Regions from separate parts of the Psychrobacillus sp. FSL H8-0487 genome, predicted to be linked through region 2. Evidence: riboswitches for the same ligand, from Rfam matches in the RefSeq annotation. Region 2 holds a riboswitch; each other region holds the start of a gene.

Region 1 (4,803 bases), 3.3 Mb from region 2:
CATACGAATAACTTTCATTATGCACCGCTTCTTGCTGTGCAATTACCGCCATGATTGATTGGACTGACGGGTCAGTTGCGTAAAGCGATAATAACAGTGCTGTACGTGTTTGAGGTGCATCCAATGTTGCAAGCAAGCCAATAATTTTCAAATAGGCATCCTGCTCCGACTGACTAAGGCTTGCAAACTGCTTTATATCATTGGACATATTGATCTCATCTGCCTGCCAGTAATTACCTAGCAAGCGCTTGTACATCTTATGCCAGTGTGGATACGCAATATCGTTCCAATTTAATATTCCACTTGACTGGCCGTTGAAAATTCCTGTCGATTTGTTCGGATTTCTAGGTTCTAATGTTTTTGCCTTCTGCATGTTCCAAAACTCCTTCTAACCATTTACTTACCAGCCTCTCCTGGCTGCCTCTCGGTGATTGCTCAATTTTCAAACCCGGATAATCACTGTTATAGAAACGAGCTAATTTGTTTACAGCATTACAAAACAAATCATCTCCACCAAACTGTGTGTCCCCAGTCCCAAAGATATAGACATTGTTAGGCTTGTCACCAACTTCTCTTGCAAAGTCCCTCATTTCCTCGGGCGTGCTTCCCTTATCCCAAGTAAAAGTTCCGAGAAAAATAAGGTTATATTCAAACAAATTTGGTACTGCTCCATAGCCAACACTATACATATCTATTTCAAAGTTGCCGGCTTCCAATTGCTTCTTCAATAGATCCGCTACTTCCTCGGTATTACCGCTATAGCTTAAATAGCAAATGATCGCTTTCATTAGCTTGAACAAGAGTCACAATCTACTAATTCAACTGAAGTGGAACGCACATAATAAGTTGTTTTCAACCCGCTATTCCATGCATCTAGATGTAAATCTAATAATTCTTTTGCTTTGATTGTGTTTTGCACATATAGGTTTAATGAAACTCCTTGGTCGATATGACGCCCGCGTGCAGCGTTTTGTTTAAGCGTCCAATGCTGATCGATGAAATACGCTGATTTGTAATACCATGTAGTCTCAGAATTCAAATCTGGTACAGTGACCGGAATTTTATAATCCTTCTTCTCTTCCGAGTATGACTTCTGGAATATAGGATCTATGCTTGCAGTACTTCCAGCTATGATCGATGTTGAAGAGTTCGGAGCAACTGCCATTAAATATCCGTTCCGTATCCCACTTTGACTTACTTGCTCACGTAATTCATTCCATGATTCGCTGTCGTATTGACGATTGTCAAAATAAACTCCTGTTTGCCAATCTGACCCTTCAAATAATGGATATGCTCCTTTTTCCTTCGCAAGTTCCGCAGAAGCTTTAATCGTTAAGTATGCAATTTTTTCATACAATGAATCCGCAAGCTCAACCGCTTCATCAGACTCCCAGCGAATACTCTTTAGTGCAAGTAAATGATGCCATCCAAATGTACCAAGTCCAATCCCTCTGTACCTAGAATTTGTACGTTCCGCCTGAGGAACTGGAATCATATTAAGATCAATCACATTGTCGAGCATCCGAACCTGAATTTTTATAAGCTTTTCTAATACATCTGCCGGAACTGCATTCCCTAAGTTTATAGACGACAGATTACATACGACAAAATCCCCTGGTTTACGACGAGTGACAATGATATCGTCTTCAATTTGAATCGACTCAAATGTAGTTGCACTTTGATTTTGGAAAATTTCCGTACAAAGATTACTACTATAAATCATCCCTGCATGCTTGTTAGGGTTGCTGCGATTGACTTCATCGCGGTAAAACATAAACGGTACTCCTGTCTCTAGCTGAGAACGCATAATTCGCTTCATCAAGTCAATAGCGGGAACAGTTTCACGAGACAAGCGATGATCGCTAACGCATTCCTCGTACTTTTGGCGGAATGATCCATCGCCACGTTTTTCATCATAAAAGTCCTCCAATGAGTAGCCTTTTAGCTGACGAACTTCATGAGGGTCAAATAAATGCCATTCCTCTCTAGCATCGACTTTCTCCATGAATAAATCGGGCAAACATACACCAGTAAAAATATCGTGCGCTCGTAGTCGTTCATCACCGTTATTTAAACGTAAATCTAAAAATGTAAATATATCTTTATGCCAAACATCTAAATACACAGCTACTGCCCCTTGGCGTTGCCCAAGCTGATCAACACTTACTGCTGTATTATTAAGTTGTTTAATCCAAGGAAGCACACCACTGGAAGCACCAACAAAACCTCTAATAGAAGATCCACGGCTACGCACTTTGCCCATATACACACCTATACCCCCGCCAAATTTGGATAGGGTTGCAACGTCCGTATTGCTATCGTAGATTCCTTGAAGGCTATCGTCTACCGTATCGATAAAGCAGCTAGAGAGCTGTCCATGAGGCTTACCTGCATTAGATAGTGTTGGTGTTGCTACTGTCATATATAGGTTGCTCATCGCCCAATAGGATTCTTTTACTTTCTCTAAGCGATTTTCTTGCTCATCCTTCATCAGTGTCATTGCAATAATAAGCCAACGTTCCTGAGGAAGTTCGACTATTGTTTTATCAAAGTCCTTCGCTACATAGCGATCCAATAGTGTTTTTAAACCGATATAAGTAAATAAATAATCTCTTTCCTGTACGAGGATTTCAGATAGCTGCTCTAGTTCTTGTAGTGAGTATGCTTGTTTAAGACGTTTATCGTAAATACCTTTATCACTTAACAGTTGAACATTACTAGCAAACTTTGTGTACACTGCATCCACAGTTGTGTTTCTTCTCTCAGCTACTTGTTCATACACCTGCGCTAAATGAACTCTTGCTGCTACAAAGGTCCAGTACGTTTCTTGTTCATCTAGAAAACTTAATGCTTCTAGTGACATTGACTTCGACCAAGCAGCTATTGTACCTTCCGGGTGTTTTTGCATCCATCTTTCATGTGTTTTTATAAGAGGAGTAATTTTTTCCTCCCCAAATTCTTTTGTTAGATTATGTAGGACTTCTTGTTTCGTTGTGTTTGAGATTATTGTCATTTGAATTCCTCCTATTTTTTAAACGGTTACAGTTATGTGGCACTTCCCTCCAAAACAAAAAAAGCGATGACACAGCCATCTTCGGCTGAGACATCGCTCAAAATTAAAAGTGTAGGATACAACAAGACATATCAATCATTCGAGATAGAGGCCTTCGCTCCCACCTCTCAACCCCCGAAGAAAGTGTTGCTTACCGATGAAAAGGCAGGTCTACTGGCTCGTGTTTCATCCTTCTGTTGTCCTTCCCACGATCACTCGCAGTGGCTATTCAACAGTCGTCCACACTTACAGTTGCGGGGACAGCTTCGGCATTTTACCGAATTCCCTTTTAAACCATAAAGGTACCTTTTCATCGTTAACATACTATATATTGTGTTTAGTTCATTTATATAATCTAACATATTGTGTTTAACTGAGCAACTCCTAATTCAAGCTGTCAATTCTCTAGGGTAACTAATACATCAAGTGATTCAGCGATTTTTAGCTAAAATCACTTGATATTATTTTTGCAAACATTACATTTGACCATTCAATCCACCCTCACTCTTTAGGGTGAAGAAATACCAGGATTTTACCATCCTGTGCTTCATTCGAATAGATTTCAGCTTCATTATCTGGAACTCCAATTTCCATAAGAGCATGTTTTAATCCTCCAGAACCAGAGTTGGCTCCTACTACTGCTCCTCCAATTGTTGTAATAATTGGACCTGCAGCCAACACAGCTCCAAACCCTGGGATTAATATAGTGGATAACCCTGCTATCACCCCTGCAATTCCAATTGCTCCTCCAGTTACAGCTCCAACAATTGCTCCATCCTTTGTGGAGGGTTTTAATTCCTGTGTGATTTCAGATGTTTCATTTATATTTTTAGCAATAACTGAAATTTCTTCGGTTGTATAGCCCTTCGCTTTTAAATCTTCCACAACTTCAGCCGCTTGTTGTTCATTTTCGTATACGCCAACAATATGATTCTTCATTAAAAATTACCTCCTGATTGCTTTTCCTATGTATTCTTTACCCGATCTTTAGTTCTTCTAGACACCTTAAAGCTTCAATCCCTATATAATTTAAGTGAACACGTTCACAATCTTTTATTTCAACATAAATATCCAGTAGTAGGGACAATCATTATCCAATATTCATCCTTTTCCCTTAACAAATTCTTTCTTTTAAAGAGAGACGTGCTTTTCTTATTTCACTAAGTAGTCCATATCAAATCCACTCAAAAAAAGCACTGCCAGAGGCAATGCTTTTTCCCTATTGTTTTGTCCCACTCACGAACTACTTAATAAAATTCGCCAACTTATTTAAAGAAATACGATAACTGCAAGAACCACTGCTAAAATAATGCGATAAATTGCGAACGGCATTAATTTAACACGTGAAATTAATTTCAAGAAGAACTTAATAGAAATAAGTGCAAAAACAAATGCACTAATAAATCCTACTATATAAAAACTCAAGTGGTTCATATCAATATCTTCCCAGTTTTTCAAAACAGATATCAAACTTGCTCCAGCCATAATCGGAACAGCCATGATGAATGTGAAGTCTGCTGCTGTTTTATGATTCATCCCGAATAATACACCACCAGAAATGGTAGCACCTGAACGTGAGAACCCCGGCCATAACGAAAGACATTGTACTAAACCTACTTTGAAAGCTTGTGCATATGTAATTTGATCTAGACTTACGATAGAAGGATTTTTCGGTCCAAATTTATCTGCAATAATCATTAAAATAGAACCCGCTATAAGACTAAATATTACGGTTTCTACACCAAATAAAT
Region 2 (4,803 bases):
GCAAAGAATCTGTATCTTCAACTAGGCTTTAAAGTATTTGGGACAGAAGACATGGCATTAAAGGTTGGGGATACTTATTACGGTGAACATCATATGTCACTAATATTGAATTGAGCGGAAGGAGGAAACGAAATTAATTCTCACATCATCGAAGAAATTGTAAAATGTATGCCAATAAACGAATTTGATTCGACCATTCAGAAGGTACAGACAGAGCATCGACTAAAGCTAGTAGACTTTTGGAATATTAAAGAAGGTAGCAAAGTGCTAGAAATTGGCTGTGGACAAGGAGATACGACAGCAGTTTTGGCTTATACAGTTGGAGAGACAGGATTTGTTCATGGAATCGATATAGCTTCACCGGACTATGGCAGCCCAGTTACTTTAGGTAATTCAATGGCCTTCTTAAAGAACTCGCCCCTAGGAAATCGGATTAAGGTAAATTTTGAATTGGATATCCTTCAAGAAGAAGTGGATTTCCCTGAAAAATATTTTGATTATATTGTGCTGTCTCATTGTTCTTGGTACTTAAAATCACCCGAAGAATTCCTGGGAATGTTAAAGAAAATCAAAAAATGGACAAACGTATTATGCTTTGCCGAGTGGGACACGAGAGTTCAAACTAATGAGCAGCTTCCACACTTCTTGTCAGTACTCATCCAAGCTCAATATGAGTGCTTTGTAGAAAATAGTTTAGTTAATGTTCGAACGTTATTTACACCTAAGGACATTCAACAAATTGCGGAAAAAGCTGGTTTCGAAATTACAACGGAAAAAATTATCGACTCTACTCATCTTCAAGATGGCAAATGGGAAATAGAATATACATTAACAGATTATAAAGAATTAATCGAAGCTGCCGACCATTTACCTATCAAATATAAAGCTTTAATACAATCAGAAATGCATCTATTAGAGGAAGCAAGAAGTCAAAACAAATACACATCACTGAACACATACGCATTCACAGCAAGAATAGGAGAATAAAATGAAAGAGTTAACAGAAGAAATAAAGAGATTCCGGGACGAACGAGGTTGGGGAGGAAATCACGATGCTCGTAGTCTAGCTATTTCAGTATCATTAGAAGCAAGTGAGTTATTAGAGCATTTCCAATGGGTTACTGCAGAGGATGCGATAAAAAAAGACAAGCAGGCAATTGCTGACGAAGTAGCAGATGTATTTATTTATCTTTTGCAATTTGCTGATGTGCTCGGAATTGATTTAATAGAGGCTGCACAGCAAAAAATGAAGAAAAATGCTTTGAAATATCCATTACCTGAAGACAACACTGTACTTACAAGTGAAAAACGTTGACTCTTTATCGGTCAACGTTTTTTTGTTGGAACCATTGAAAAAATGACATTAATAATAGCGCAGTAATAGCCCCAGTTGTATCCAACAAGACATCTTGAAGAGAAGCTGTACGACCACTTGTGAAAGATTGTCGAAATTCATCGGCAACAGCAAGAAGCATAGTGATCACAACTGTTGTAATTTTACGATACTTAAATGGAGGTAACGCAATATAAATGGCTAAAGCAATGATTCCAAAATAAACAAAATGGGTACCTTTTCTTATCAAAAATTCTACAAAAGCATAGTAGCCACGCTCTTCCACAGAAACGAGAATGCCCCAGTATGGAACTTGAAAAATACGAAGAAAAGATTCTAATGGTTTGTTAGGAAGCCATGCTTTTAAGACATCTTGCATAGATTGCTGTTCAGCTGGCTGCCCTGATGCCAAAAATACAATAACAAGTAATATTAAAAGCGGGATAAGTTTTTTCATATACTGACATTAGCACAAAACTGGTGAGTTTACATGCGTGAAAATTATTGTGCCTGCTAGGGAGATGGCTATGGTAAACTAATTGTAAGTGAATAATTTTCGCAGGGAAAAGGTGCTAACTTGTTAGCTTAATTTGGGAATTCGGTTAAAATCCGAAGCTGTTTCCGCAACTGTAAATGCTGATGAAATAAGAAAAATACCACTGTTGACTAGTCAATGGGAAGGTTCTTAGAGTAAATTGATGCATAAGCCAGGAGACCAGCCTTTTCTTGAACGTATAGATACTCTTCGGAAGTTAAGGGATTGTACGGCACGTTTCTATTTTTCTGTTTTTTTATCGTTAAATAGGTATCACGCCGCCCTTATTTGGGTGGCGTTTTTTTTGTGCTGTTAACTAACAAAGTGTTATATGCTTGAAAATTCACCAATAAAAGGAAATGAGGAGAAGTAATGAAAAAAGATATTCGCTATATTTGCTATCCGTTCATGCGTGAAACACCTTCTACTGTAGATTTTGAAATCCGTACAGATTCGTTGACTACTCGTATTGGATTAGCAGCTTCTTTGACAAAGGATATACCAAAGATTTACGAGGATCTGATGTATTTGGCACCAATGGCATACCATTTAAACGGGTCTGTTCGAGGGAAGATTGCCATTACAGAAGGCGATTTACAAATTCTAAGTAATATGTACGATTTCTATGTAGAGGAAGTAAAGGGTAGAGTAGATATATTTGTACTACCACAGGGTACGACTGCAGCTTGTGAATTACATGTTTGTAGAAGTGAAGCAAAAAAGTCAGTTAGAGCTCTTCATAAAGTTTCGTTAGAAAGAGAAATTCCTGAGATTTTGTTTGACTATGCACAGTTATTAGCAAATGTGTTGTTTGCGATGGCAGTTTATGTGAACAAACATCATGGAGTGGAAGAAATTCAATTTGTCAGTAAATCATATCCAATGAGAAAAAAGAAACAACTGGAGGAATAATACTATGAAGAAAGATTATTTATTTAATTGGTTGTCGGTGCTGCTATTTTCATTCTTGCTTGTAGGGTGTTCTGCGGAAGAGAAGACAACTGTGGAAAAACAAGAGGAAGTAGTAGAAGAAGTAAAAGAGTACACAGTAACTGATGATGTAGGAAATGAAATTACATTTGAAGAAGTACCCGAAACGATTGTTTCTCTTCAACCGAGCAATACAGAGATTCTTTTTGCTTTAGGTGTAGGCGATAAAATTGTAGGAGCAACAGATTATGATACATATCCTGCAGAAGCACTCGAAATAGAGCGAGTATCTGATTCAGTTGCATTTAATGCGGAAAGAATTACAGAACTGAACCCAGATGTAGTAATAGCGTATACAATTGGCCAAGAAGAAGCATTGCAACTTCTGGAAGATACCGGATTAAAAGTCTTTGTAATTGAGTCTGCAACTTCTTTTGAAGATGTATACGGAGATATCGAGCAGTTGGCTACCGTAATGGGCATTGAAGAAAAAGGGCAAGAAGTTATTTCTTCTATTCAGGATACTATTCAAGGAGTTCAAGAAAGAGTAAAATCTGCTACCCCATTAAAAAAGGTATATTATGAAATTAGCCCATCTCCAGATATTTATACAACTGGTAGTAAAACATTCCAACAAGAAATTTTAGCAGCAGCATCGGTCGACAATGTATTTAGCGATCAAGAAGGTTGGATCAGTGTGTCAGAGGAAGATGTTACGGTCAAAAACCCAGAAATTATTTTAACAACTGCAAATTATTTAGATGATGCACCTGGAGAGATTAAATCTCGTGCAGGGTGGGACAAAATACAAGCCGTACAAAACGATTCAGTCTTTTTAGTAGATGGTGACGTTATTTCTCGACCAGGGCCTCGTATTGGTGAAGCAGTAGAATTGATTGCTAAAACAGTGTATCCTGAATTATTTCAATAAACTTAAAGCCTCGTCCTAATTTAGGATGAGGCTTTTTGGGTTTTATATTGAAAAAAGTATACTGCTACATGACTCACTAAGTAGTACTTGTGCTCTGCAGATCGTTCCTATTATTTAATCGGTATCCAAATTTCTGAATAGCAGTTTTCGCTAGAAGGATCATCATCGGAATACACTTCTAGCTCCGGTGTCCCTGCGGGTTCATATGGATTAGAGGGGAACCACTCCGCATATATTTGTTTCCAGGTATTTTGCATAGCATCTGGCATCGGACCGTGCACCTCAAATACAACCCATTTAGAAGCAGGGATTGTAATAGCTGATAAGTTTTCCGGTACTTCACCTGCATAATCTGTTGCAATCCAATAATCAATTAAGCTATTCTCTCGATAAGCTGCGTCTGCAACACAAACACCGAGTACACCCTCAATGTCTCCGTTGTTTAATTGAAATAATAAATCATTTGTTCCATCTGCATGTACATCATTCCAAAACAAAGGAATACCCTGTGTATTTTCTCCATTCTTACAGTTATATTTTCTTTTCACTCCAACAGCTTGAAAGCTTTCTTTTTCGACAATTTTATACTTCATTGGTTCTGCCCCCTTTAAATTTACCTGAATGATCAAGCGGTTATAGGAATTTATTTTCCCTATATTTTTTCTTGCTTCACTAGGCGTAATTCCGTGTTGTTTACGGAACGCTTTTGTGAATGATTCAGGAGTGTCGTAGCCGTATTTGTAGGAGACGTCAATTATTTTATTGTCCGTATTAAGCAGTTCTTGTGCAGCTAAAGTTAGTCGTCTTCTTCGAATATAGTCTCCTAGGGACATATCCGTTAAGATGGAAAACGTCCGTTGAAAATGAAAAGCAGAAGAATTAGCTTCCTTAGCAATTTGTTCCATAGATAAATCCTCTAGTAAATGATCCTCTATATAGCTTATGGCCTGTTGAATCGACTCTACCCACCCCATTGACTTCACTCCTTATATGTATCTTAGTGGAATACATAGAGGCAATCCTGTCATTTTGTGCTTTTATGGGACTGCCTATTCTTCTGTAATTAGCTCGATA
Region 3 (4,803 bases), 2.9 Mb from region 2:
ATAATCCGCTCCTTATAACGTTCCATTACGTCTGGCAAAATGGTCACTTGAGGTTTTGGACGCTCTGGATGTGAAGTAGTACTTACTCGTGCTTCATAAACTGCTTCCACTAGACTTTTCTTTACTACTTCCTGTGGTTCCCCGATTACTTTTATCTGCCCCTGATCCATCAGTAAGAGGCGATCACAGTATAAAGAGGCAAGATTTATATCATGAAAAATACTAATAACCGTAATTTCATTTTCTATCGTTTGTGTTTTTATAGTATCGAGTAACTGTTTTTGATGGGCAATATCTAGATGATTGGTAGGTTCATCCAGCAGGAGTATAGGTGCTTGCTGTGCAAGGGCCTGAGCTACAAATACTCGTTGTTGTTCCCCTCCTGACAGCAGTTCCAACAGCTGATGCTCATATCTTTGGATGGCCGTTAGCTTCATCGCAGCTTGAACCGCCGCTTCATCCTCGTTAGACCAACTAGAAAACCAGCCGCTTTGGTGGGGGTAACGTCCGAGTGAAACAGTATCCCGAACCGTATGAGAAAAAGCCTGACTATGTAATTGTGGAAGTACTGCCATTTTTTTTGCGAGCTCTTTAGAAGCAAAGGATTGAAGTGTTTTATCTTCAATAAGGACTTCTCCTGATTTCATTGGTAAAATGCCACTTATCAATTTTAGTAAGGTAGATTTACCACTTCCGTTCGGTCCTAATATGCCTAGCATTTCTCCCTTTTTCACTTGAAAGGAGACGTTTTGGACAACTAGCTTTTCGTCGTAACCACCTGAAACATTTTTTATCTCTAGCATGGTGTTAAACGCCTCCTTTTTTACGTTGTTTAAAGAATATAAATGCAAACACAGGTGCTCCGATAAATGCTGTAATAACACCAATTGGTAACTCAGTCGGTGAAATAATCGTACGAGATACCAGATCACAGATGATTAAAAGCGAAGCCCCGTTTATAAAGCTCAATGGTAATACATGGCGATTATCCGAGCCAAATAAAAGCCTAGTCATATGTGGCACAACTAGTCCTACAAAGCCAATCGTCCCTGACACAGAAACGGCCGTACCAGTTAGCATAGACCCACCAATAAGTATCATCATTTTGCGCTTTTTCACATCTACTCCTAAGTGCTTGGCACGTTCTTCCCCAAACAGCATGGCATTAAGCTCTCTTCTGTTTATCCACAATAAAAACGTTCCGATAATAACAAAAGGTAAGGCCATCTGCACAAAGCTCCAGCCTCGCATCGACACACTGCCGAGCAACCACCCAATAATTTGACGCAACTCTTCACCAGTTAAAGCAATCATTAACGAAATTACAGATCCCAAAAAGGAACTAAAAATAATTCCTGTTAAAATAATCGTCTCCATTTTCATCCCACGATCTACTAGCTTGGCGAATGAAATAACTAATAGCATTGTCACTAACGCACCAACCATACTAAAGACAGGTAATGTAAATATCCCTAAAAACGGTATGGAAATCCCGAAAAAGAGCGTAGCCACAGCACCGACCGAGGCACCGGACGACACTCCTAATGTATAGGGGTCAGCAAGCGGGTTTTTAAGCAAACTTTGAAATGCAGCACCAGCAATCGCCAAAGATGCACCTACTAAACCAGCTAGTACCACTCGCGGCATACGAATCTTCCAAACGATATTGGTCGCTATCGCATCGGCCCCCGTATCCCATAACGTTTGGATCGGCACCTTCACAGAACCGACCGATACACCAAGCCAAATTGCTAACAAAAGCACAAAAATGGACATGATGTAACCGATCATTGATTTACTCACTAAAAGCCTCCGGATAGATTGCTTTCGCAACTTCTTCTAATCCTTCCACTAAACGTGGACCTTGTCTGCTCGTCGTGTCTTCATTTACTTGTATCACTGCATCATTTTGAATAGCAGTAACTGTATCAAATCCATCACGTTGTTTCACTTGTTCTACAATACCTTCTACGTAATCGTATGTGATAAGCATTACATCTGGGTTACGACTTACAATTTCTTCGGGATCAATTTTTACCCAACCTTCTTGATCCTCCATAATATTTGTAGCATTCAACATATTTAATATCTCTTGCATGAACGTTCCATTCCCTGTTGTATAAATTTCTGGAACATCCGAAGTTTCAACAAATACAGTTTTCTTCGATTCTACTTTTTGTACTTTTTGTTGGATATCTTCTACTTTTACTTTCATGTCTTCTACAATTTTTTGGGCTTCTTTAAGTTTCCCAGTAGCTCGACCCATTTCTTCAATAGTTGTATATGTTTCATCAAAATCCTTAGCGTCACTCACCACATACACCAAAATATTCGAATCACGTAGTTGTTGCAGTCCAGCTTCCGCCATTCCTACAATCGATTCATGCGCAAACACAATGTCCGGATCTAACGAAAGGATTTTTTCCACATTGAACTCCATGCCACCGATTTTTTCTTTCTCTAATGCCTCTTCTGGATAGCTTTCAAAATCGTTTACCCCTATAATTTCCTCATTCAACCCAAGTGCAAATAAGATCTCTGTATTACTAGGAATCATGGAGATGATTTTCTCCGGAGCTGCCTCTAACGTAACTTCTTCTCCAACGGCATCCGTCAATGTCATTGGGAATTCTATATTTTCACTGGCCGACTGCTCCGTCTCAGTACTTTCTACCTTTTTCGTTTCTTCCTGTGCGCATCCAACTAATAAAAGTACCGCCATTACAGCGATTAACCATCGTTTTTTCATTTTACATTCCTCCTAATTTAGACAATAAAAAATCTCCCATCCTATGATGAGAGATAGATAGGTATAAACCTGCGCGAAGTCACAACGAGCCAGATCTACACCAAACCTATCCTCGTAGGTAACGGGTGCAAAGCATATAGGCAGGTTTTCTGACTCGTGATATGTTCTATCACTTACAGTGGCGGGACCGTGCTGGACTTTAACCAGCTTCCCTTTTAACTCCAGCAATCCATTGCGAGAGCACCTCTATGCATTAAATTATTCATATTGCTTTGCCTTCATTATACCTTATTTTATACAACTGTCGACTTCGTTTTGAGTGAAGCGTTGTCTGACCTTTTTACTGGTGGATAGTGGGAGACTCTCTTTTACATGACGATGTTGCTCTCGTATAGATTGAAATCTCTCTCGTATAGATCATAAGCTCTCTCATATAGATGGGTCAATCTCGTATAGGACAGATACACTCTCGTGTAGGCTTCGATTACTCTCGTATAGATGCTCATCTCTCTCTTATAAGTGGTTACTTGCGTTCGATTGTTGTTTACTCACTCTCAGTCGACTTTTACTGGCGCTTAAGTTGGAAATACTACTTGCCGACGTGCCCTGTTTATTTGCTGTTGGAGGCTATGAGGATATTTTCTCCAAATTTACTCTCTTTATTCGAAGCAGAATTACAAAAACCCTCGACCGAAGTCGAGGGTTTTCTATTTACATTTGTTCTGGAGCAGATACACCTAGTAAACGTAAGGCATTTGCAATTGTTTCTCGCGCAGCAGTTACTAGTGCCAGACGAGCTTCTGTTTGAGGAAGATTATCCGCATTTAATACTTTGTCTGCGTTATAGAAGCTATGGAAAGTCGTTGCTAGTTCTTGGATATAGATTGCAATACGGTGAGGAGCACGAAGTTTTGCAGCATCTGCAACTATCTGTGGGAAGTCACCAATTTTTTTAAGTAAGTCTAATTCTTTTTCACTTTGCAATAACTCAAGTGAATCAGTCGATACTTTCATTCCTTGCGTTTCTGCTGATCGTAAAATCGAACAAATACGTGCGTGTGCATATTGAGCGTAAAATACTGGGTTTTCATTGGATTGAGAAACAGCTAAGTCTAAATCGAAATCCATATGTGAGTCACCTGAACGCATACCGAAGAAATAACGTACTGCATCCAGTCCTACTTCTTCTACAAGTTCACGCATGGTAACAGCTTTACCTGTACGTTTACTCATTTTCATTTTTTCGCCGTCTTTATATAATTGGACCATTTGAATAATCGATACTTCTAGTTTTTCACGCTCATATCCAAGTGCTTCAATGGCTGCTTTCATACGTGGAATGTAGCCATGGTGGTCTGCTCCCCAAATATTAATCAGTTGATCGAATCCACGAACTAACTTATCTTCATGGTACGCAATATCTGGTAATAAATAAGTGAAAGAACCATCACCTTTAATAAGCACGCGATCCTTATCATCTCCAAATGTCGTCGAACGGAACCATGTAGCTCCTTCTTCTTCAAAAATATGACCATTTGCACGTAACTTATCTAAAGCCACTTCAATTTTGCCGTTCTCATATAAAGAAGTTTCCGAGAACCAGTTATCAAAACCAACACGGAAATCAGCTAAGTCTTTTTGTAGTTTAGCAAGCTCTACTTTTAACCCATGTGCACGGAATACTTTGTAGCGTTCTTCATCTGACATAGAGACAAATTTATCGCCATGTTCTGCAACAAGAGCTGCAGCAATATCGATAATATCTTGCCCATGATAGCCACCTTCAGGCATTTCTTTGTCTAATCCTTGAGCTTGGAAATAACGAGCTTCAATTGAGATCGCTAAGTTATGAATTTGGTTTCCTGCGTCATTAATATAATATTCACGAGCAACATCAAATCCTGCAAAATCAAGAACGTTACTTAAAGAATCACCTACAGATGCCCCACGTGCATGTCCTAAATGTAAATCACCAGTTGGATTTGCAGAAACAAATTCTACTTGAATTTTCTCTCCAGCACCTGAAGTTGAGCGGCCGTAGTTTTCTTTTTCTG

What was found. Region 2 has a riboswitch for cobalamin ahead of MHI47_RS17955 (hypothetical protein). Riboswitches for the same ligand answer to the same signal wherever they lie in the genome.
Region 1: another riboswitch for cobalamin. It lies ahead of MHI47_RS01080 (ribonucleoside-diphosphate reductase subunit alpha); the one in region 2 lies ahead of MHI47_RS17955 (hypothetical protein).
Region 3: another riboswitch for cobalamin. It lies ahead of MHI47_RS02955 (ABC transporter substrate-binding protein); the one in region 2 lies ahead of MHI47_RS17955 (hypothetical protein).

The regions. Positions count from the first base shown of each region.
Region 1 is NZ_JBBOZA010000001.1:204,788-209,590, reverse strand. It holds gene MHI47_RS01090 (ribonucleotide-diphosphate reductase subunit beta) at 1-373, opposite strand, end outside; gene MHI47_RS01085 (flavodoxin) at 345-788, opposite strand; gene MHI47_RS01080 (ribonucleoside-diphosphate reductase subunit alpha) at 788-3,013, opposite strand; cobalamin riboswitch at 3,200-3,377, opposite strand; gene MHI47_RS01075 (general stress protein) at 3,554-3,991, opposite strand; gene MHI47_RS01070 (undecaprenyl-diphosphate phosphatase) at 4,322-4,803, opposite strand, start outside.
Region 2 is NZ_JBBOZA010000001.1:3,522,321-3,527,123, reverse strand. It holds gene MHI47_RS17975 (GNAT family N-acetyltransferase) at 1-114, shown strand, start outside; gene MHI47_RS17970 (class I SAM-dependent methyltransferase) at 169-987, shown strand; gene MHI47_RS17965 (nucleotide pyrophosphohydrolase) at 989-1,315, shown strand; gene MHI47_RS17960 (VanZ family protein) at 1,320-1,790, opposite strand; cobalamin riboswitch at 1,884-2,071, shown strand; gene MHI47_RS17955 (hypothetical protein) at 2,241-2,780, shown strand; gene MHI47_RS17950 (ABC transporter substrate-binding protein) at 2,785-3,729, shown strand; gene MHI47_RS17945 (AraC family transcriptional regulator) at 3,840-4,703, opposite strand; gene MHI47_RS17940 (NUDIX hydrolase) at 4,779-4,803, opposite strand, start outside.
Region 3 is NZ_JBBOZA010000001.1:593,955-598,757, reverse strand. It holds gene MHI47_RS02965 (adenosylcobinamide amidohydrolase) at 1-803, opposite strand, end outside; gene MHI47_RS02960 (FecCD family ABC transporter permease) at 808-1,791, opposite strand; gene MHI47_RS02955 (ABC transporter substrate-binding protein) at 1,796-2,749, opposite strand; cobalamin riboswitch at 2,872-3,012, opposite strand; gene argS (arginine--tRNA ligase) at 3,461-4,803, opposite strand, start outside.